Regions from separate parts of the Variovorax sp. GW823-FHT04F07 genome, predicted to be linked through region 2. Evidence: riboswitches for the same ligand, from Rfam matches in the RefSeq annotation. Region 2 holds a riboswitch; the other holds the start of a gene.
The links. A riboswitch is a leader RNA that binds a small molecule or an ion and turns the genes downstream of it on or off. The one in region 2 is predicted to bind glycine.
Positions count from the first base shown of each region.

Region 1 (10,606 bases), on a different contig from region 2:
TGTCGGCGCTGGTGAAGGAGCTGGTGCCCTTCCTGTGGGCGCACGGCGCGGTGCTGATGCTGCTGACCTTCGTGCCGATGCTCAGCACCTGGCTGCCGCGCGCGCTCGGGTTCAAGTAGCGGCGCAGGCCGCTCCCGCCCACGCCTTCACCTGCCTCAGGCCGGCGGATGCAGGTACTGGCTCGGCGGCACGCCGAGCGTGCGGCGGAACATCGCGGTGAAGGCGCTCGGGCTCTCGTAGCCGTGCGCCAGCGCCACCTCCAGGATCGACGCACCCGCGGCCAGCCGCGGCAGGCTCAGGAGCAGCCGCGCCTGGCGGCACCACGCGCCGAAGGTCATGCCAGTTTCGCGTTCGAACAACCGGGCCAGCGTGCGCGCGTTCATGTGCAGCCGCGCGGCCCAGCCGTCGAGCGTGGCGGGTTGCGCGGGGTCGCGGATCAGCGCCTCGCACAGCGCGGCCAGGCGCGCATGGCGCGGCATCGGCACATGCAGCGACAGCGCGGGCGCGGCCTCGATCTCGTCGAGGATCAGCTCCATCACGCGCTCGTCGCGCCCGCCCGGCGGGTAGTCCAGCGGCAGCGACACGGCCGCCACGATCAGCTCGCGCAACAGCGCCCCCACATGGATCACGCGGCACTCGGCCCCCAGGTCGGCGCGCGTGCCGGGCTCGACGAAGACCGTGCGCATCTTCACCTCGCCCGCCATGCGGATCTGGTGCGTCATGCCCGGCGGCACCCAGACGCCGCGCCCCGGCGGCACCACCCAGCTGCCGGCCGCGGCGCCGACCATCATCACGCCCGAGATCGCGTGGATGAGCTGCCCGCGCCGGTGCGCATGCGGCGGAATGAAGGCGTCGCCCGCCGGATCGGTGGCCAGCACGGCCACGGCGCGCGGGGTCGATTCGCCCTCGTCGGGGCGCAGATTCAGTTTGTCCATTTCACGACGATGTTTGCACATTCGTAGCGAGAACATCTTTCCGTGTCTTCCTACGATGGCTTTTCCTCCCTTTTTCTCAAACCGGACATCGAAGAAAGAAGCCATCGCATGAACACGCGCCGACTCGGGCTGCTCACCGGCACCCATGCCGTCAACGACCTCTACCAGGGCCTCGTGCCCGCGCTGCTGCCCTTCATGGTGCTGGAGCGCGGCTACAGCTACACGGCCGTGAGCGGCCTGATGCTGGCGGCCACCGGGCTGTCGAGCGTGGTGCAGCCGCTGTTCGGCCTGTACGCCGACCGCCACCCGCGCGCCTGGCTGGTGCCCGTGGGCTTCCTGGTGGCGGCGCTGGGCGTGGTGCTGGCGGGCCTGAGCCAGAGCTACCTGCTGACCTGGATCGCGGTCGCGCTGTGCGGGCTGGGCATCGCGGCCTACCACCCGCCCGCCACCGTGGCCGCGCGCGCGGCCGGCGGCGCCTCGCAGAAGGCGATGAGCGTGTTCTCGGTGGGCGGCACCATCGGCGCCTCGTTCGCGCCGGTGCTGGCGGCCACGGTCGTCGGCGGCGGCAGCCTGTCGCGCAGCTACCTGCTGGGCATTCCCGCGGTGGCGATGGGCTTGGTGTGGGTTGCGGCGAACGCACGGCGCAGCGCCGTCGCCAACAACGCGGCAGCAGCGGCAGCGCGCGCCGCGCAGGCCCGCGCCCAGGTGCTGAAGCCGCACAACGACTGGCGCGCCTTCAGCCTGCTGGTGGCGACCATCGTGGGCTGGTCGATCCCGTACGTCACGGTGCTGTCGATGCTCTCGCTGCGCATCACGCGCGACCTGCACGGCAGCACCTTCCAGGGCGCCGCGGCGCTCACCGCCTTCACCGCCGCAGGGGCCGTGGGCACGCTGGCCGGCGGCTGGCTCGGCGACCGCATCGGGCGCATGGGCACGATCCGCTGCGGCTACCTGCTCGCGCTGCCGGCCATGGCGGGCCTCGTGCTCGCCTCCACGCCCGGCGCGGCGCTGGCCTGCACCGCGTGGCTCGGCATGAGCATGTTCCTGCCCTTCGCCGCACAGGTGACGCTCGCGCAGGACTACCTGCCACGCAACCCGGCCACCGCCAGCGGCATCACGCTCGGCCTCGCGCTCTCGGTCGGCGGGCTGGTCTCGCCGCTGTTCGGCCTGCTGTCGGATGCGCGCGGGCTCGGCGTGACGCTCACGGTGGTGTTGTGCGTGCTGTGCGTGGCGACCGTGCTGGCCTTGCGGCTGCGCAACCGCACGGTGCAGGTGATGGCGGGCGAGGCTGCCGCGGTCTGAGTCCTCCCCCGCGCTCCTTGTGCACAGGGCACTGGGTGCTTCCCGCAGCGAAATCAAGGAGGAGCCGAAGGCGGGGGACATTCGCGGAGGGAAGCACCCGGTGTCCTGTGCACGCGCCCTGAACCACGGACCACCGAAATCCGTGGGCGATTCAACGCCGCACGCGCTCTCTTTCACTGCCAGAATCGACGCAAGCTTCGACGTCGAGCCTGACAGACAAGAAGAAGGAAAGAGAAGGACGCCATGCACCGAATCGTCGCCCAGGGCAGCAGCCTTGTCGCTGCCGGCTTGCTGGCCACCGCCGGTATCGCGGCCACGCCGGCCGCCGCGCCCGTTGCAGCCGTTGCACCAGCGGCCGCCCCCGCCAATCCCACCAATCCCACCAATCCCGTCACCCACCTCGCCGAAGTGGAAAGCGCCGTGCGCGCCTGGGCCGCCGCCTGGTCCGCGCGCGACGTGGAGCGCTACCTCGCAGCCTACGCGAGCGACTTCACCCCCGCGCGCGGCCAGACCCGCGAGCGCTGGGAGGCCGACCGGCGCGCCCGCATCACGGGCAAGTCGCGCATCAGCGTGGGCATCGAGGGGCTGGTGATCAGCGTCCAGGGCACCTCGGCCAGCGCGCAGTTCCGGCAGATTTACAGCGCCGACGCACTCACCGAGACCGACCGCAAGACGCTCGAGCTGCAGCGCGTGGGCCCGCGCTGGCTGATCCGCAAGGAGAGCGCGGGCAACTGACGCGCACCCCCTTGTCCCTGTAAGGCAAATGGTTCACGAAGATGTCACCACTTGCAACGATGCTGCAGCCTTCGACCTCCGAAAGCTGTGGCCGCCATGTTCCCCACCAAGACCGAGAAGGCACGCGACGAACTCCAGGCCGGGCAGCGCACGCTCAGTCAGCGTGAGCGCGCCTTGCTGCTCATGGCCGACGGCCGGCGCTCGCTGACCGACTTCAGCCCGCTGTTCCCCAGCCGCGTCGAGGCCGAGCAGGCGATCCAGGGGCTGATGCAGCGCGGCTACCTGCAGGTCGCGCGCCCGGTCGCGCCACCGCCCGCACCGGCCCCCACGCCCGTCCCCGCCGCCGAGCCGATCCAGGTCGCCACCTCGGCCGACAGCTTCGACGGCAAGCGCTCGCTGGCCACCACGCGCATGTTCCTGTTCGACATCTGCGAACGCATGTTCGTGCGCCGCGACCCGCGCTTCGCCAACCAGATGCGCGACGCCCTGCGCGAGGCGCGCGACCGCGAGGCCATGCTGACCATCGCCGCGCTGATGCTCTCCGAGATCGAGAAGGCCGCCGGCCCCGAGCGCGCCGACTCGCTGCGCGAGCGCATCGACAAGCTGCTGCCGCCGGCAGAAACCGTGCACTGAGCCGCCAGCCCCGGCCCCGCGATCCACTACACTCGCCGGGTCAGGAGAGAGCCCCGCGCGACGGGGCCGCCGAAGGCGCAGGGGTTCCCCGAACGCTCAGGCAAAAGGACTGACAAGACGCCGGCAACCACCGGCGTTTCCTTGCTGGAGAGAGGCCGTGGCATTGCACGCGGCCCACCGAAGGAGCAAACCCCGATCGTGGGGCGAATCTCTCAGGTAAAGCGGACAGCAGGGGTGGCCCGTGGCGTTGCAGCCATGGATTTCGACTGCCCCTTTGGAGTGCCCCGTGGCCGCTTCCTCCGCTTCCGACGCCCAACTTCTCAAGACCCCGCTGTACGACCTCCACGTCGAGTTGGGCGCCCGCATGGTGCCCTTCGCCGGCTACTCCATGCCCGTGCAGTACCCCGCCGGCCTCATGGCCGAGCACAAGCACACGCGCGACGCGGCCGGCCTGTTCGACATCTCGCACATGGGCCAGCTGCGCCTGGTCGGCCCTGACGCCGCCGCCGCGTTCGAAACCCTGATGCCCGTCGACGTGGTCGACCTGCCCGCCGGCAAGCAGCGCTACGGCCTGCTGCTGAACGACGAGGGCGGCATCCTCGACGACCTGATGTTCTTCAACGAAGGCAACGGTTCGCTCTTCGTGATCGTGAACGGCGCCTGCAAGGTGGCCGACATCGCCCACATCCAGGCCAGGATCGGCGCGCGCTGCCAGGTGCAGCCCCTGCCCGACCACGCGCTGCTGGCGCTGCAGGGCCCACAGGCCGCCGCCACGCTGGCACGCCTGTCGCCCGGCATCGAGCGCTTCGTGTTCATGACCGGCGGCGCGGTGCAGATCGGCGGCATCGCCGCCTTCGTCACCCGCAGCGGCTACACCGGCGAAGACGGCTTCGAGATTTCGGTGGCCGGCAAGGACGCCGACGCCCTCGCCCGCCTGCTGCTCGCACAGCCCGAGGTGAAGCCCGTCGGCCTGGGCGCGCGCAACTCGCTGCGGCTCGAAGCCGGCCTGTGCCTGTACGGCAACGACATCGACACCACCACCACCCCGGTCGAAGCCTCGCTCAACTGGGCGATCCAGAAAGTGCGCCGCGCCGGCGGCGCGCGCGAAGGCGGCTTCCCGGGCGCGGCCAAGGTGCTGGCCCAGCTGGCCGCCGTCGCCTCGGGCGCGGCCGGCCACACCGACCACAAGACGCTCACGCGCAAGCGGGTCGGCCTCGTGGCACTGGAACGCATCCCGGTGCGCGACGGCACGCTGCTGCAGTCGCTCGAAGGCCACGACATCGGCGCCGTCACCAGCGGCCTGCTCGGCCCCACGGCCGACCGCTGCGTGGCCATGGGCTACGTGGCCGCCGCCTTCGCCGAGCCCGGCACGCGCGTGCAGGCCATCGTGCGCGGCAAGCCGGTGCCGATGGAAGTCTCGACCATGCCCTTCGTGCCGACGCGCTACTACCGCGGCTGACCGACACTGAACCCCGCAGACCCGGCTAGGCTCTGCACCCCGATTCCATTTTTTCCACGAGGAGTTTTTTCATGAGCATCAAATACACCAAGGACCACGAATGGGTGGCGGCCGAAGGCGGCGCCGCCACCGTCGGCATCACCGTGCATGCGCAGGACGCGCTGGGCGACGTGGTGTTCGTCGACCTGCCTGAAGTGGGCAAGACCTTCGCGCAGGGCGAGGTCGCCGGTGTGGTCGAGTCGGTGAAGGCCGCCGCCGATGTGTTCATGCCCGTGTCGGGCGAGATCACCGAAGTCAACGAAGCGCTGCGCGCCGACCCGTCGCTGGCCAACAGCGACCCGCTGGCCGCCGGCTGGTTCTTCAAGGTCAAGCTGAGCGAGCCCGCGCAGCTCGACGCCCTGCTCGACGCCGCCAGCTACGACAAGTTCGCCGCCGAATCCTGATCCGCTGAACAGCAGCTTCCTCGCACCTTCGTTCCTTCTCCCCCGAGCCTTCACCGCCATGCCGATTCCCGCCCTTCCCTCTTTGCAAGAACTAGAGAACGCCGAAGAATTCCTCGCCCGCCACATCGGCATCGATGCGGCGGACGAGGCGCGCATGCTGCCGGTGATCGGCTCGGAAACGCGCGCGGAGCTCATCGACGGCATCGTGCCCGCGGCCATCCGCCGCGCCCGGCCGATGCGCCTGCCCGCGCCGGTCACCGAGGCCGACGCGCTGGCCGAGCTGAAGACGCTGGCGTCGAAGAACAAGGTGTTCAAGAGCTTCATCGGCCAGGGCTACTACGGCACCCACACGCCGGGCGTGATCCTGCGCAACATCCTGGAGAACCCCGCCTGGTACACCGCCTACACGCCCTACCAGGCCGAGATCTCGCAGGGCCGCATGGAAGCCCTGCTCAACTTCCAGACGATGGTGTGCGACCTCACGGGCATGGCCATCGCCAACGCCTCGATGCTCGACGAGGCCACGGCCGCCGCCGAGGCGATGACGCTCGCCAAGCGCAGCGTGAAGAGCAAGAGCAACGTGTTCCTCGTGTCGGGCGACTGCCACCCGCAGACCATCGAAGTCATCAAGACGCGCGCCGCGCCGCTGGGCATCGAGGTGAAGGTGAGCACCGTGTCGGAAACGCTGCCGCACCTGATGGTGAGCGGCGAATTCTTCGGCGTGCTCGCGCAGTACCCGGCCACCACCGGCCACGTGCACGACCTGCGCCCGCTCGCGGGCCATGCGCACCAGTGCGACGCCGCCTTCATCGTCGCGGCCGACCTGCTGGCGCTGACGCTGCTGGTCGCTCCCGGCGAGTTCGATGCCGACATCGTCTGCGGCACCACGCAGCGCTTCGGCATGCCGCTGTGCAACGGCGGCCCGCATGCCGCCTACCTCGCCTGCCGCGATTCGTTCAAGCGCTCGCTGCCCGGCCGCCTCGTCGGCGTGAGCGTCGACACGCATGGCCAGCCGGCCTACCGCCTCGCGCTGCAGACGCGCGAGCAGCACATCCGCCGCGAGAAGGCCACCTCGAACATCTGCACCGCGCAGGTGCTGCCGGCCGTGGTCGCCAGCATGTACGCCGTGTACCACGGCCCCGACGGCCTGACGCGCATCGCGCAGCGCGTGGCCGTGCTCACCGCCATCCTCGCCAAGGGCCTGTCGCAGATGGGCCGCGAGCCGGTGAACACCACCGCCTTCGACTCGCTGACGATCCGCACTGGCGACGACACGGCCGCGATCATCGAGCGCGCGCAGGCCGGCGGCGTCAACCTGCGCCAGCGCCTGCAGCAGCACCTGGGCATCTCGCTCGACGAAACCACCACGCGCGCCGACATCGAAACCCTGTGGGCCCTGTTCGTGCCCGCCGGCACCGCGATGCCGCGTTTCGACGAGCTGGCCGCCAACACCACGCCGCTGATTCCCGAGGACCTGCGCCGCACCAGCGCCTTCCTCACGCACCCGGTGTTCAACACCCACAAGAGCGAAACGGCGATGCTGCGCTACATCCGCAGCCTGTCGGACAAGGACCTCGCGCTCGACCGCAGCATGATCCCGCTGGGCAGCTGCACCATGAAGCTCAACGCAACCAGCGAGATGATCCCCATCACCTGGCCCGAGTTCGCCAACATCCACCCCTTCGCGCCCGCCGACCAGCTGCAGGGCTACGCCCAGCTCGACGCGCAGCTGCGCGCCTGGCTGTGCGAGGCCACCGGCTACGCGGGCATCAGCCTGCAGCCCAACGCGGGCTCGCAGGGCGAGTACGCGGGCCTGCTGGCCATCAAGTCCTTCCACGAAGCCAAGGGCCAGGGCCATCGCAACATCTGCCTGATTCCCTCGTCGGCGCACGGCACCAACCCGGCCAGCGCCCAGATGGTGGGCCTGCAGGTGGTGGTGACGGCCTGCGACGCGCAGGGCAACGTCGACATGGACGACCTCAAGCGCGCCTGCGAGAAGCACAGCGCCCACCTGGCCGCCGTGATGATCACCTACCCCAGCACGCACGGCGTGTTCGAAACCCGCGTGAAGGAACTGTGCGAGCTCGTGCATGAGCACGGCGGCCGCGTGTACGTCGACGGCGCCAACATGAACGCACTGGTCGGCGTGGCCGCGCCGGGCGAGTTCGGCGGCGACGTGAGCCACCTGAACCTGCACAAGACCTTCTGCATTCCGCACGGCGGTGGCGGCCCGGGCGTCGGCCCGGTCTGCGTGGTCGAAGACCTCGTGCCCTACCTGCCGGGCCACGCCACGGCCGGCGTGCCCTCGAACGGCGTGGGCGCCGTGTCGGCCGCGCCGCTGGGCAACGCGGCCGTGCTGCCGATCAGCTGGATGTACTGCCGCATGATGGGCGCCAAGGGCCTGCAGGCCGCGACCGAGACGGCCATCCTCAGCGCCAACTACATCAGCGCGCGCCTGAAGGACCACTACCCCACGCTGTACGCGAGCCCCAACGGCCACGTCGCGCACGAGTGCATCCTCGATCTGCGTCCGCTCAAGGACACCAGCGGCGTCACCGCCGAAGACGTGGCCAAGCGCCTGATCGACTACGGCTTCCACGCGCCCACGCTGAGCTTCCCCGTGCCCGGCACGCTGATGGTGGAGCCCACCGAAAGCGAACCGCTGGCCGAGCTCGACCGCTTCGTCGACGCGATGATCGCCATCCGCGGCGAGATCCGCCGCGTGGAAGAAGGCGTCTGGTCCAAGGACGACAACCCGCTCAAGCACGCGCCGCACACCGCCGCCAGCCTGCTCGGCACGGAGTGGAGCCACCCCTACTCGCGCGAACTCGGCGCGTTCCCGCTGGCCGAACTCAAGCAGGCCAAGTACTGGCCGCCGATCGGGCGCGTCGACAACGTCTACGGCGACCGCAACCTGTTCTGCAGCTGCGTGCCGGTGGGCGAGTACCAGGAAACCGAAGAGGCCTGACGAAGGCGCGGCGGCGCAAGCCGCCCGCCGTTCAGCCTTCGCGCTGGTACATCGCCCACTTCACGGTGAGCAGGTCCGCGGCGATCTTCGCGGCGTTCACACCCGCGTAGGTTTCGGACGGATCGAACGCGAAGGCCGCCTGGTAGCGCTTGATGTGCGCGTAGTCCCGATCAAAGGTCATCGGGCCCATGAGTTCGGTCGGGTCGGTGCCGGCGGGAAGCGCCAGGAATTTCCCGGGGTCGGTGGTGCTCTGGTAAAGATCGACGCTCATCAGGTTCATGGCTTGCCCTCGAAGTCGTAGGCGCAAATCATCTCGACCCTTCGCGCCGCATGCAATCGGCCCGCGCCTACAGGGCGCGCAGGCGGGGCGCTGTCAGTGCATCGCGCCTCAGGGCTGCTTCTTCTTCGCGATCTCGCCGGTGGCGATCTGCGCGCGCAGCCCGCGCAGGCTGGCCTTCATCTTGCGCTCGTTCTCGGGCCCCATGCGCACCAGGATCTTCTGGCCGGCCGAGAGCGATTCGAGCTTCGGATCGGCGTACTCGTAGCGCACCCAGGGCCGCTGCGAGGGAATGTCGCCCTTCACCTCGACCAGCTTCACCTGCACCGGCCCCGTGGGCTCGGGCGCCTGCAGCAGGTGGTCGATCACGGCGATGAAGCGGTCGTTGAAGTAGCGCCCCGGGTAGCCCAGCTCTTCGTACGCCTGCTGGAACAGCGGGTACAGCCGCGCATACACCGCCGCCGCCTTGGCCGGATCGACCGACCCGGCCAGCATCACGATGCCGTTGTAGCGCGCGGCGTTGTTCGCCGCGATGGTCTGCACGCCGCCCTGCTGCGGCCCGTCGGTGATGAAGCGCTGCGGCGCGGGCTGCACGGGCCACTTGCTGGCGGGTGCCTGCTCGCGCGGCAGGTTGTCGACGGTGGCGACGAAGCGCCGCACCACGCCGTCGGGCTGCAGGTAGGCCGCCACGGCCTTGCCGCCCAGCAGCTCGGTGAGCGCCTTCATCACGCGCGCATCGGAACTGGCCAGTGCGGGCAACGCGGCATCGGGCGGGGCCAGCGCCTCGACCGGGTTCTGCGGGCCCTTCGGCTCTTCCACCTTGGGCGGCTCGGGGGGCGCGTCGTTCGGGGCGACGGCCACGGGCGCGGTCGGCAACGGCGCCAGTTGCTGCTGCTGGTACCAGCGCCAGCCGAAATAAGCCGCCACCAGCACGACCAGCGCCAGGCCGACGATGGTGCCCATCGGCGCTTCCTTGCGGGGTCGGAATTCGGGGGTGTCGCGGGGGGAGTCGGCGTCGGACATGGGCGGTTTCCTTTTGCGGGATGGCAGTGGGGAGACGAAAGGCAATGGTGCACCAGGATGGCCTGCACGGCCCGCACGATCGCCACGTTCTCGTAACCCCCTGTGACGCCCCACCCGCGCCGAAGTTCAGTCGCTCACGCTGTCACTCGCCGCCGATGCGCACCACATGCGCCTCGCGCGGATCGACGCGGCCCGCGTGCAGGTCGGCGATCACGGCCTGCGCATGCGCGAAGCCGCGGCCCTGCGCCAGCGTCATCCAGCGGTTGCCCGGGCGGCTGAGCTCGGCGATGAAGCGGCCCTGCGCATCGTTGAAGCGGCGGTTGACCTCCTGCGGCCCCCAGTCGGCATTGCGCTTTCGGATCTGCACGGGCGCGAAGTAGAGCTTCGGCGTGGGGCCGGGCAGCGCGCTGGTGTCGCCGAGAAACTCGGTCTTCTGCGCCGAGCCCGCATAGCAGTCGTACACCAGCGATTCACCGAAGTGGTGGTGCACGGTGGCGCGCAGGTCGTCGTGGCCCGCGAAGTCGACGTACAGCGTGGGCACGTCGGCCGCGAGCGTGGCGATCTCGTCGTAGGCCACCGTGCGGTCGTAGCAGCCCAGCGCTTCGACGAAGGCGCGGTTGCCTTCCGAGGTGGCGGCGATCAGCTGCAGGCCTTCACGCCGGCCGAGGCAGAAGGCCGTGCCGAACGCCGTCTTGCTCGATGCGCTCGACACCACGACCTGCGTCGCGCCGAAGAAGGCGTTGTCTTCGAGAAAGTCGGCCAGCATGAACGAGGTGATGAACAGCGGACGCACCAGCATCTGGTAGTCCTCCAGCGCGGCGACGTAGCCCG
Region 1 covers NZ_JBXAIG010000001.1:221,429-232,034, reverse strand. Annotated here, with positions in the region: gene AC1RAA_RS01095 (TRAP transporter large permease) at 1-119, shown strand, start outside; gene AC1RAA_RS01090 (AraC family transcriptional regulator) at 156-935, opposite strand; gene AC1RAA_RS01085 (MFS transporter) at 1,044-2,237, shown strand; gene AC1RAA_RS01080 (L,D-transpeptidase Cds6 family protein) at 2,481-2,972, shown strand; gene AC1RAA_RS01075 (hypothetical protein) at 3,069-3,605, shown strand; glycine riboswitch at 3,637-3,727, shown strand; glycine riboswitch at 3,740-3,844, shown strand; gene gcvT (glycine cleavage system aminomethyltransferase GcvT) at 3,892-5,064, shown strand; gene gcvH (glycine cleavage system protein GcvH) at 5,136-5,507, shown strand; gene gcvP (aminomethyl-transferring glycine dehydrogenase) at 5,566-8,475, shown strand; gene AC1RAA_RS01055 (hypothetical protein) at 8,507-8,755, opposite strand; gene AC1RAA_RS01050 (DUF3014 domain-containing protein) at 8,864-9,775, opposite strand; gene AC1RAA_RS01045 (DUF2855 family protein) at 9,918-10,606, opposite strand, start outside.
Region 1: another riboswitch for glycine. It lies ahead of gcvT (glycine cleavage system aminomethyltransferase GcvT); the one in region 2 lies ahead of AC1RAA_RS22225 (D-amino acid dehydrogenase).

Region 2 (10,606 bases):
ATGCCACCCACCCGCAATGGCGCATGGCCGCCGGCCTCGTGCTGGCCCAGTTGCGCGCGCAGATGGCGCTGCCCGACTACGCGTCGAACCCGACGCTCGGGCTGCTCTACATCACCGACCACTACGCGGCCGAGGCGCAGGAGATCCTCGATCACCTGAGCGCCGAGCTGCCCGAGGTCACCGACTGGTCGGGCACCGTCGGCATCGGCGTGTCGGCCAACAACGCCGAGTACTTCGACGAGCCCGGCCTGAGCCTGATGCTGTGCGCGCTGCCCAGCGACCAGTACCGCGTGTTCTCGGGCGTGGCGCCGCTGGGCAGCTCCGAAATGAGCGGCTTCGAGGCGCACACCGCGCTCGTGCACGCCGACCCCGCCACGCCCGACCTGGGCGAGCTCATCGGCGAGATGGCGGGCCGCACCGACACTGGCTACCTGTTCGGCGGGCTCTCGTCCGGCCGCGGCGGGGCGCTGCAGTTCGCGGTCGGCGGCAACGGCAACATCCGCGGCCACGGTGCGGCGGGCGGTGTGTTCTCGGGCGGCTTGTCGGGCGTGGTGTTCGGCGAGGGCGTGCGGCTGGTGTCGCGCGTCACGCAGGGCTGCCAGCCGCTGCGCACCGGCGGCGCGCGCGAGCGCGAGATCACCGAGGCCGACGGCAACCTGCTGCTGTCGCTCGACGGCGAGCCGGCGCTCGATGTGCTGCTGGCCGACCTGCAGGTGTCGCTCGACCGGCCGCAGGAAGCCATCGACGCCGTGCGCAACACGCTGGTCGGCCTGGCCGACGCGGGCAGCGACGGCATCCGCCGCACCGGCGACCTGGGCGCCGACGTGTTGGTGCGCCACATCATCGGGCTCGACCCGACGCGGCGCGGCATCGCCATTGCCGACAACGCCGAGGCCGGCATGCGGCTGAGCTTCTGCCGCCGCAACGCGCAGGCGGCGCGCGCCGACCTGATGCGCATCTGCGCCGAGATCCGCGAAGAGCTCGAACCCGAAGAGCAGACGCTGGCCACCGCGCGCGCCGTGGCGGCCGGCGAGGCCGAGGCCGCGCCGCATCCCGCGCGGCGCATCGCGGGCGCGGTGTACGTGAGCTGCTCGGGGCGCGGCGGCCCGCACTTCGGCGCGCCGGGCGCCGAATTGCAGATCGTGCGGCATGCGCTGGGCGACGTGCCGCTGGTCGGCTTCTTCGCCGCCGGCGAGATCGCACGCCACCACCTGTACGGCTACACCGGCGTGCTGACGGTGTTCACCGCGCCGGACTGACTGGCTGACTGACGGGAAAAAACGACGCGTGCATCCGCGCACTGTGTTCGCAGGCGCTTCGCGTCGCTAGAATCCGCCCGCTTTCTTGAATCTCTGCTGCTGCAAGAAAGAGTGATCCGCGCGCCCCGAGGCACGCGGTCGATCTCTTTCGCCCCGCCACGCGATGTGACGGGGCCCGGAAACCGACACGGTTTCCCCGAATGGAATTGCAGCCATGGGCAGCCCTACCAACAGTCATTTTTCGAGACTCCAGCGCGCCTTTTCGCGCGCGAACATCGCCGTCGATTACCGCGACGGCATCTATCACCTGCGCAACGAAGCCGCGCAGGCGACCGTGCTTCTGCCGCAGAGCCTGCCGCTGGAAGAAAAAGCCGTGAACCAGCTGCTGGCCTTCGCCAGCGTGCGCTCGCCCGACGGCGCGCACGGTGTGTGCAAGGCCTGCGCGACGCCGGACTTTCATCCGGGCTCGGTCGCGCCGGTGGGCAGCGTCGTCGCGACCGATGGCGACTTCGTGATCCCCGCCGCGGTCGGCACCGACATCAACTGCGGCATGCGTCTGCTGACCACCGGCCTCACGCTGGACCAGGTGGCGCCGCACAAGACGCAGCTGCTCGCGCGGCTCACGCGCAGCCTGCTCGACAACGGGCGCGACGTGCCGGTGCACACGGCGGCGTTTCGCGCGCTGTTCGACGACGGGCCGGCCGCGTTCCTGGACGCCGTGCGCAACGAGGGGCTCTGGGCGGCCTGCGACCGCGACCGGCTGCAGGCCGAGATCGGCGCGTGCATCGGCCTGGCGAGCTTCGGCGGGCAGTCGCGGCACGCACCGCTGGCCTACACCGGCGCGCGCCACGAGGTGTTCCGCGACCCGTGCCTGGGCACGCCGGGCAGTGGCAACCACTTCGTCGAGTTGCAGGTGGTCGACCAGGTGATGGACCGGCACGCGGCGTACCGCGCGGGCCTCAAGGCGGGCGAGGTCGTCGTGATGATCCACAGCGGCTCGCGCGACATCGGGTTCCATGTCGGGGGCCGCTGGATGGACCGCGCGCGGGCCGAGTGGCCGCAGGGCCTGCGCCATCCGAAGAGCGGGCTGTACGGGCTGGCCGGGCCGCTGGCGCAGGAGTACCTCGAAGCCATGGGCGTGGCCGCGCGCTATGCGTGGGCCAACCGGGTCGTGCTGGCCGAGCTGGTGCGCAAGGACTTCGCCGAGCTGCTGGGCGCCACGGCGTCGACGCTGGTGGTCGATGTGCCGCACAACGTGGTGCTGCGCGAGCACGGCATGAACATCCATCGCAAGGGCGCGACGCCGGCGCATGCGGGCGACCTGGCGCTGATTCCCGGGTCGATGGGCGATCACTCGTACCTCGCGACCGGGCTGGGGCATGAGGACTGGCTGTGGTCGTGCAGCCATGGTGCCGGCCGGCGCATGCGTCGGCAGGAAGTGCGCGCGATGCGGCCCGCACCCGACGACGCCGATGCCAGCTGGCAGTGCGTGACCTTGCGCGAGGAGCGCCGCATCGAGGAGGCGCCGCAGGCCTACAAGCCGATCGGCGCGGTGATCGAGGCGCAGGAAAGCGCGGGGCTCATCCGCTGCGCCGTGCGGCTCAAGCCCTGGGTCACGTTCAAGGCATGACCCGAGGGCGCGTGTCGTGTCAGCCCAGTGCGGGCTGCACGGCGCGCGGTGCGGGTGCCGGCATGCCGGCGAACGCGAAATCGACCTCGGGCGCCAGCCCGCTCACGATGCGCGCGATCGACTTGCCCGAGCCGCAGGCGTGCGTCCAGCCGAGCGTGCCGTGGCCGGTGTTGAGGAACAGGTTCGGCAGCTTGGTCTTGCCGATCAGCGGCACGTTGCTCGGCGTGGCCGGACGCAGGCCGGTCCAGAACTGCGCGCGTTCGGTGTCGCCGGCGCCGGGGAAGAGTTCTTCGACGCGCCGCACGATGGCTTCGCAGCGCACGCGGTTCAGGTCGCGGTCGTAGCCGTTGAGCTCGGCCGTGCCGGCGATGCGCAGGCGGTCGCCCGACTCCGACGTGTAGCGCGAGAACACCAGCTTGTATTCGTCGTCCGTGAGCGAGACCTGGTGTGCCTTCGATGCGTCCTTGACGGGGAGCGTCACCGAGTAGCCCTTGGCGGGGTAGATCGGCAGGCGGATGCCCAGCGGCGCGGCGTACAACGGACTCAGCGAACCCATCGCGAGCACGAAGGCATCGCCGCGGATGCGCTGGAAGCGGCCTTCGTTGTCGGTCGCCTCGACGTGGTCGATGCTGCCGCCGGCTTCGCGCAGCGCGGTCACCGTGTGGCTCATGAGGAACTTCACGCCGGCCGCCTCGGCCAGCTTCACGAGTTCGCGCGCGAAGCGGTTGGCGTCGCCCGATTCGTCTTCGGCGGTGTAGGTGGCGCCGGCGAGTTGGGGGCGGATGTGGGCGAGGGCGGGTTCGATCTTGATGGCCTCGTCGGCCGAGATGACCAGGCGTTCGCAGCCCAGAGCACGCATCTGCTCGGCGGGCGCGAGGGCACCGTCGAATTCTTTTTGCGTCGTATAGAAGTGCAGGATGCCTTGCGTGCGCTGGTCATAGTTCAGGCCCGTGTCTCGACGCAATTGCTGCAACATTTCCCGGCTGTATGTACCGAGACGAACGATCTGTTCGATGTTGTGGCGGGTGCGTGCGGGGGTGCATTCGCGCAAGAACTGCAGGCCCCAGAGCCACTGGCGCATGTCGGCGCGGATGCGAAACAGCAGCGGCGCATCTTCCTTGCCGAGCCATTGCAGCACCTTCAGCGGCGCGCTCGGATTGGCCCACGGTTCGGCATGGCTGACCGAGATCTGGCCGCCGTTGGCGAAGCTGGTTTCGGCGGCCGGGGTGGCCTGCCGGTCGATCACGGTCACCTCGTGGCCGAGTTGCTGGAGGTAGTAGGCCGAAGTCACGCCGAGCAGGCCGGCGCCAAGAACGATCACACGCATTGCAAGTACCTTTGAGTTTGCAGCGCTTGAACGGCGGGCGTGGAGTGCTATTGAAAAAATAGCAAGCAACCGGACGACCGATGTCCAAGTTGCCGCTCCCCCTGTCCTCGGTACCTGAGAGATTCACCCTGCTGCACCCGCAGCGGGTTTGCTCCTTCGGTGCGCCACATGGCGTGGCGGCTCTCCAGACGGCTGTATCGATGAGTGCAGTACTGACCCCTTGCCGAAGTTCCTGGGCGTTGCCTGGAATTTCGTCGGGCCGACCTGAGCGTTTATGGGAGTTTGCGCCTTCGGTAGGGCCTCCGTGGAAGCCCGCTCTCCTGCAATTGTTGGCGATTGTAGGCGGGCCCCGCAAGCCGGCCAAGCCCTGTACATCGGCACTTCACACCGATGGGATAATTGAATGTTGATTTTTGGTAAAGCAAACTTTTTTCTACATGCAGGGGACTCCATGATCCTGGTTACCGGCGGCGCAGGCTTCATTGGCGCCAATTTCGTGCTCGACTGGATCGCGCAGGGCAACGAGCCCGTCGTGAACCTCGACAAGCTGACCTACGCGGGCAACCTCGAGACCCTCGCGTCGCTCAAGGGCAACGCGAACCATGTCTTCGTGCAAGGCGACATCGGCGACAGCGCGCTGCTCGATCGCCTGCTGGCCGAGCACAAACCCCGTGCCGTTGTGAACTTTGCCGCGGAATCGCATGTGGATCGTTCGATCCACGGCCCGGAAGACTTCGTGCAGACCAATGTGCTCGGCACCTTCCGCCTGCTCGAATCGGTGCGCGGCTACTGGAACGCCCTGCCGGCCGACCAGAAGGCGGCCTTCCGTTTCCTGCATGTGTCGACCGACGAGGTCTACGGCTCGCTCTCCAAGACCGACCCGGCCTTCACCGAAGAGAACAAGTACGAGCCCAACAGCCCGTACTCGGCCAGCAAGGCCGCCAGCGACCACCTCGTGCGCGCCTGGCATCACACCTACGGCCTGCCGGTGGTCACCACCAACTGCTCGAACAACTACGGCCCGTTCCACTTCCCCGAGAAGCTGATCCCGCTGATGATCGTCAACGCACTGGCCGGCAAGAACCTGCCCGTGTACGGCGACGGCATGCAGGTGCGCGACTGGCTCTACGTGAAGGACCACTGCAGCGCCATCCGCCGCGTGCTCGAGGCCGGCAAGCTCGGCGAGACCTACAACGTCGGCGGCTGGAACGAGAAGCCCAACATCGAGATCGTCAACACCGTGTGTGCGCTGCTCGACGAACTGAGCCCCCGCGCCGACGGCAAGCCGTACAAGGAGCAGATCACCTACGTCACGGACCGCCCGGGCCACGACCGTCGCTACGCCATCGATGCACGCAAGCTCGAGGCCGAACTCGGCTGGAAGCCCGCCGAGACCTTCGACACCGGCATCCGCAAGACCGTCCAGTGGTACCTCGCCAACGGCGAGTGGGTGCGCAACGTGCAAAGCGGCGCGTACCGCGAATGGGTCGAGAAGCAATACGACGCTGCGCCTGCAAAGGCTTCCGCATGAAGTTGCTGCTGCTCGGCAAAGGTGGACAGGTCGGCTGGGAGCTGCAGCGCAGCCTCGCGCCGCTCGGCGAAGTGGTCGCACTGGACTTCGACAGCACCGACTTCCACGCCGACTTCAGCCGTCCCGAGCAGCTGGCTGCAACCGTGCTGGCGGTGCGCCCCGACGTCATCGTCAATGCCGCCGCGCACACCGCCGTCGACAAGGCCGAGAGCGAGCCCGACTTCGCGCGCAAGCTCAACGCCACCTCGCCCGGCGTGGTGGCCGAGGCGGCGCAGCAGATCGGCGCGCTGATGGTGCATTACTCCACCGACTACGTCTTCGACGGCAGCGGCACTAGGCCCTGGAAAGAAGAAGACGCGACCGGCCCGCTCAGCGTGTACGGCCAGACCAAGCTCGAAGGCGAGCAGCTGGTGGCGCAGCATTGCGCGAAGCACCTGATCTTTCGCACCAGCTGGGTGTACGCCGCACGCGGCGGCAACTTCGCCAAGACCATGCTGCGCCTGGCCAAGGAGCGCGACAAGCTCACGGTCATCGACGACCAGTTCGGCGCCCCCACCGGGGCTGAGTTGCTGGCCGACATCACTGCGCACGCCATCCGCGCCACCTTGCAAGACCCGACCAAGGCCGGGCTGTACCACGCCATCGCCGGCGGCGAGACCACGTGGCACGGCTACGCGCGCTTCGTGCTCGAGATGGCGCAGCAGGCCGGCGTCGAACTCAAGGCCGGCCCGCAGGCCGTGGAGGCCGTGCCCACCAGCGCCTTTCCGACGCCCGCGAAGCGCCCGCACAACTCGCGGCTCGACACCACCAAGCTGCAGACCACCTTCGGCCTGCGTCTGCCGCCCTGGCAGGAAGGCGTGGCACGCATGCTGCGCGAGACGCTCTGACCGACTGATTTTTCCTGCCCCTCACAGAAGAAGACTCCCATGACGCAACGCAAAGGCATCATCCTTGCCGGTGGCTCCGGCACCCGCCTGCACCCGGCCACGCTCGCCATGAGCAAGCAACTGCTGCCGGTGTACGACAAGCCCATGATCTATTACCCGCTGAGCACCCTGATGCTCGGCGGCATGCGCGACATCCTGATCATCAGCACGCCGCAGGACACGCCGCGCTTCCAGCAGCTGCTGGGCGACGGCAGCCAGTGGGGCATCAACCTGCAGTACGCGGTGCAGCCGAGTCCCGATGGCCTGGCGCAGGCGTTCATCATCGGCGACAAGTTCGTGGGGAACTCGCCGAGCGCGCTGGTGTTGGGGGACAACATCTTCTATGGGCATGACTTTGCCCATCTGCTGTCGGACGCTGATGCGAAGCAGAGTGGTGCGACCGTGTTCGCGTACCACGTGCACGACCCCGAGCGCTACGGCGTGGTGGCCTTTGACGCCAACGGCAAGGCCAGCAGCATCGAAGAAAAGCCCGTCAAGCCTAGGAGCAGCTACGCCGTGACCGGCCTGTACTTCTATGACAACCAGGTCGTCGATATCGCCAAGGCCGTGAAGCCGAGCGCGCGCGGCGAACTGGAGATCACGGCGGTCAACCAAGCGTACTTGGACCTGGACCAGCTCAACGTGCAGATCATGCAGCGCGGCTATGCGTGGCTCGATACGGGCACGCACGAGAGCCTGCTCGAAGCCGGCCAGTTCATCGCGACGCTGGAGCATCGGCAGGGGCTGAAGATCGCCTGCCCTGAAGAAATTGCGTGGCGCAATGGCTTCATCGACAGCGCCCAACTCGAAAAGCTCGCTGCACCGCTGCAGAAGAACGGGTACGGAAAGTACCTGAAGCACCTGCTGACCGAAGAGGTGCGTTCGTGAATGTCATCCAAACCGAGATCCCCGACGTTCTGATCATCGAGCCGAAGGTCTTTGGCGATGCCAGAGGGTTTTTCTACGAGAGCTTCAATCAACGCGCATTCGAGGAGGCGGTTGGATCGAAGGTCGACTTCGTTCAGGACAACCATTCAAGGTCATCCAAGGGCGTGCTTCGGGGGTTGCACTATCAGGTCCAGCAAGCGCAAGGAAAGCTGGTGCGCGCGGTACGCGGCGCGGTGTTTGATGTGGCCGTCGACATTCGGCGCTCTTCGCCCACGTTCGGGCGTTGGGTGGGCACGGAGTTGAGCGAAGGCAATCACCGACAGTTGTGGGTTCCGGCGGGCTTCGCGCACGGATTCTTCGTTCTCACGGACTCTGCGGACTTTCTGTACAAGACGACGAACTACTACGCGCCTGAGCACGAGCGATGCATTGCTTGGAACGACGCGAGCCTGCAGATCGCGTGGCCTGACATTGGCATGGCGCCGCAGTTGTCCAGGAAGGATGCCGAAGGCAAATCGCTTCAAGCGGCGGACGTCTTCGAGTAAACAGAATTTTTGAACGAGGCACCTGAGTGCCTGCCGAATTCGAGGCTTCATTTCTTGATCGCGCATCAATGAACGAATGCCGAAAGTGAGATCTTCTTGCTGTATTTGAAATATTCCCGCTGCCCGTGAATGTGAGTTGCTTCTGATGGAGTGAGCCGAACGACTCCGGCCCCATGCGCATTCGATCGACGGACAAAGGCCTGCGCGTGTGAACGCGAGGAAGCGCATCAATTTTCATGAAACCCGGAATGAATTTCAAAAAGCTACTGAAGCGCAGCGCTCAGCTTGTGAACGAGTATCGCGATGCCGGTCTGCTCCGGCAGTCGGATCTGTTCGATAAAAATTGGTATCGGGAGCGCAATCCGGATGTTCCGGAAGGCGCTGAGATCCAGCATTTCCTTCGATTCGGCGGCAGGGAAGGGCGTGCACCGAGCGAAAAGTTCGATGCAGCAGGGTATTTGGAGGCCAACAAGGACGTGGCGTACCGGGGCCTCAATCCCTTGGTGCACTATCTCAAGTGGGGTAAAGAGGAGGGGCGGAAGATTGCAGTTGGCTCCCCGCCGATGCGCTCGCCCCCCCCCGAGAAGCGACGTTCGGCGCCAGCCATCGATCTCAGTCGCTATTCAAGAAATGGCACGTTGCTCGTCACAGAGCAGGAGATTCGCGATCTCGAATTGCTCCATGAAACCGACCTCTTCGATGCCGAGTGGTACCTCGAAAACTACCCGCATCTGAAGAATCAGGACCCTTACCTTCATTTCCTGCGGCATGGCGGTTTCGAAGGATTGAAGGCCAGTGAGAATTTCGATTGCGAGTGGTATTGCGACATCTATCCGGATGTCGTCTTGCACGGCGTGCACCCACTGCTTCACTACCTGAAACACGGGATGAAGGAGGGGCGCTTCAAGGGCATGTCGCCCAAGATCGCATCGGTCGTCAAGCGAACCGTTGCCGACCTGATGGCGCTCGACCCCGAAATCGAATCGTGCCATCCGTTGCACGGCAAGCACTTGAGGCTGCGCCCGAATTTCAGCATCCCGACCGATGAACTCGGTGCAGCGTGGACTGAAATTTTTCATGACCTGCCTGCCGGAATCCGGCACGTCGTTTTCATGCCGTGGCTCGTCAAGGGCGGGGCGGATCTCGCCGGGGTCAACATCCTGCGTGCAGCGCAGGAGGCGGTCGGCGTTTCTGCCACGCTGCTCGTCTTGACCGATCATGACAAGGTGGATGCCTTCGACTGGCTGCCCTCGGGGTCGCAGGTGCTGGTTTTGTCCGATTACGACGCCGATCTCAATCAGCGGAACAGACAACGCATTGTCGAGGCGCTGATATTCGCGCTTCAACCCGAGTCGATCACGAACGTAAACAGTTTGGCGTGCTGGGCCGCTCTGGTTGAAAAGGGCAAGGCTTTCCAGTCGATATGCAAGGTCTACACGACGCTGTTCTGCCGCGACTTCACGGAAGATGGCCGCGGGGCGGGGTATGCGGATACGCACCTTCGGGCTGCGATCCATAACGTCGACAAGATCTATTTCGATACCAACGTCTTCCTTGAAGAAGTGGTGGCGAGGTATGGATTTACTCCTGCATTGACGCAGAAGCTCCAGTTCTTGCCTCAGCCTGCATTGGACGATCTGCGAGAGATTTCCAAGAAATCCCAATCCGACGAACAGCGACCGGCCATCTTCTGGGCGGGCCGGTTCTGCCATCAGAAAAATACGGAGTTGTTGGGGCGGATCATCCGGTCTCTGCCGGAGGTCGCGCTGGACGTCTACGGCGGCGGTGAGCCTCAGCGCGAAGCCGAATTGGCGGCGCTCGCAGACACGCAGCCCAAGCTGCGTCTGCTGGGGATGTTCGCCTCGTTCAGCAAGCTTCCCCTGGAGCGGTATGCCGCCTTCCTCTTCACGTCGCGTTTCGAAGGCATGCCGACGGTCCTGATCAATGCCGCCGCCGCAGGCGTCCCCATCATCGCGAGCAATGTCGGAGGCGTCTCTGAACTGGTGACCAGCGAAACCGGATGGCTGATCGATGCCCTGGACGACGAGCGCGCTTACTGCGCGGCCATCCAGGAAATTCTCGACAATCCGGAAGAGGTGGAGCGTCGCCTGCAGGCCATGAGGAAAAAGTTGGGCCTCGAGCGTTCCTGGTCCGCATTCACAGCAGGACTCCCTTTCTCGTCCATGTCCTCCAGCGAGGCTGAGCATGTCTAAGTTTCACGTCACTGCGATCGTCAATGCGCACAAGGAGGGCCTGTGGCTCAAGCCGGCATTGGACAGTGTCTGGGCGTGCTTCGAGGCGGCCCGGGAACGGGGTTTGACCACCGAACTGCTCGTCGCGATGGACCGCGCGGACGCACTTTCTGTCGAGATCGTCAGCGACAGCGTCGCAAGATTTCCCCATGTGCGCGTGGTTCCCATGAACCATGGTGATGTCGGGCATGCCCGGAATGAGGCGGCATTGATGGCCGAGGGCGAGTATGTGGCGTTTCTCGACGGCG
Region 2 covers NZ_JBXAIG010000005.1:83,307-93,912, forward strand. Annotated here, with positions in the region: gene AC1RAA_RS22215 (FIST signal transduction protein) at 1-1,259, shown strand, start outside; gene AC1RAA_RS22220 (RtcB family protein) at 1,474-2,889, shown strand; gene AC1RAA_RS22225 (D-amino acid dehydrogenase) at 2,909-4,216, opposite strand; glycine riboswitch at 4,308-4,414, opposite strand; glycine riboswitch at 4,459-4,549, opposite strand; gene rfbB (dTDP-glucose 4,6-dehydratase) at 4,668-5,747, shown strand; gene rfbD (dTDP-4-dehydrorhamnose reductase) at 5,744-6,634, shown strand; gene rfbA (glucose-1-phosphate thymidylyltransferase RfbA) at 6,674-7,561, shown strand; gene rfbC (dTDP-4-dehydrorhamnose 3,5-epimerase) at 7,558-8,106, shown strand; gene AC1RAA_RS22250 (glycosyltransferase family 4 protein) at 8,355-10,319, shown strand; gene AC1RAA_RS22255 (glycosyltransferase family 2 protein) at 10,312-10,606, shown strand, end outside.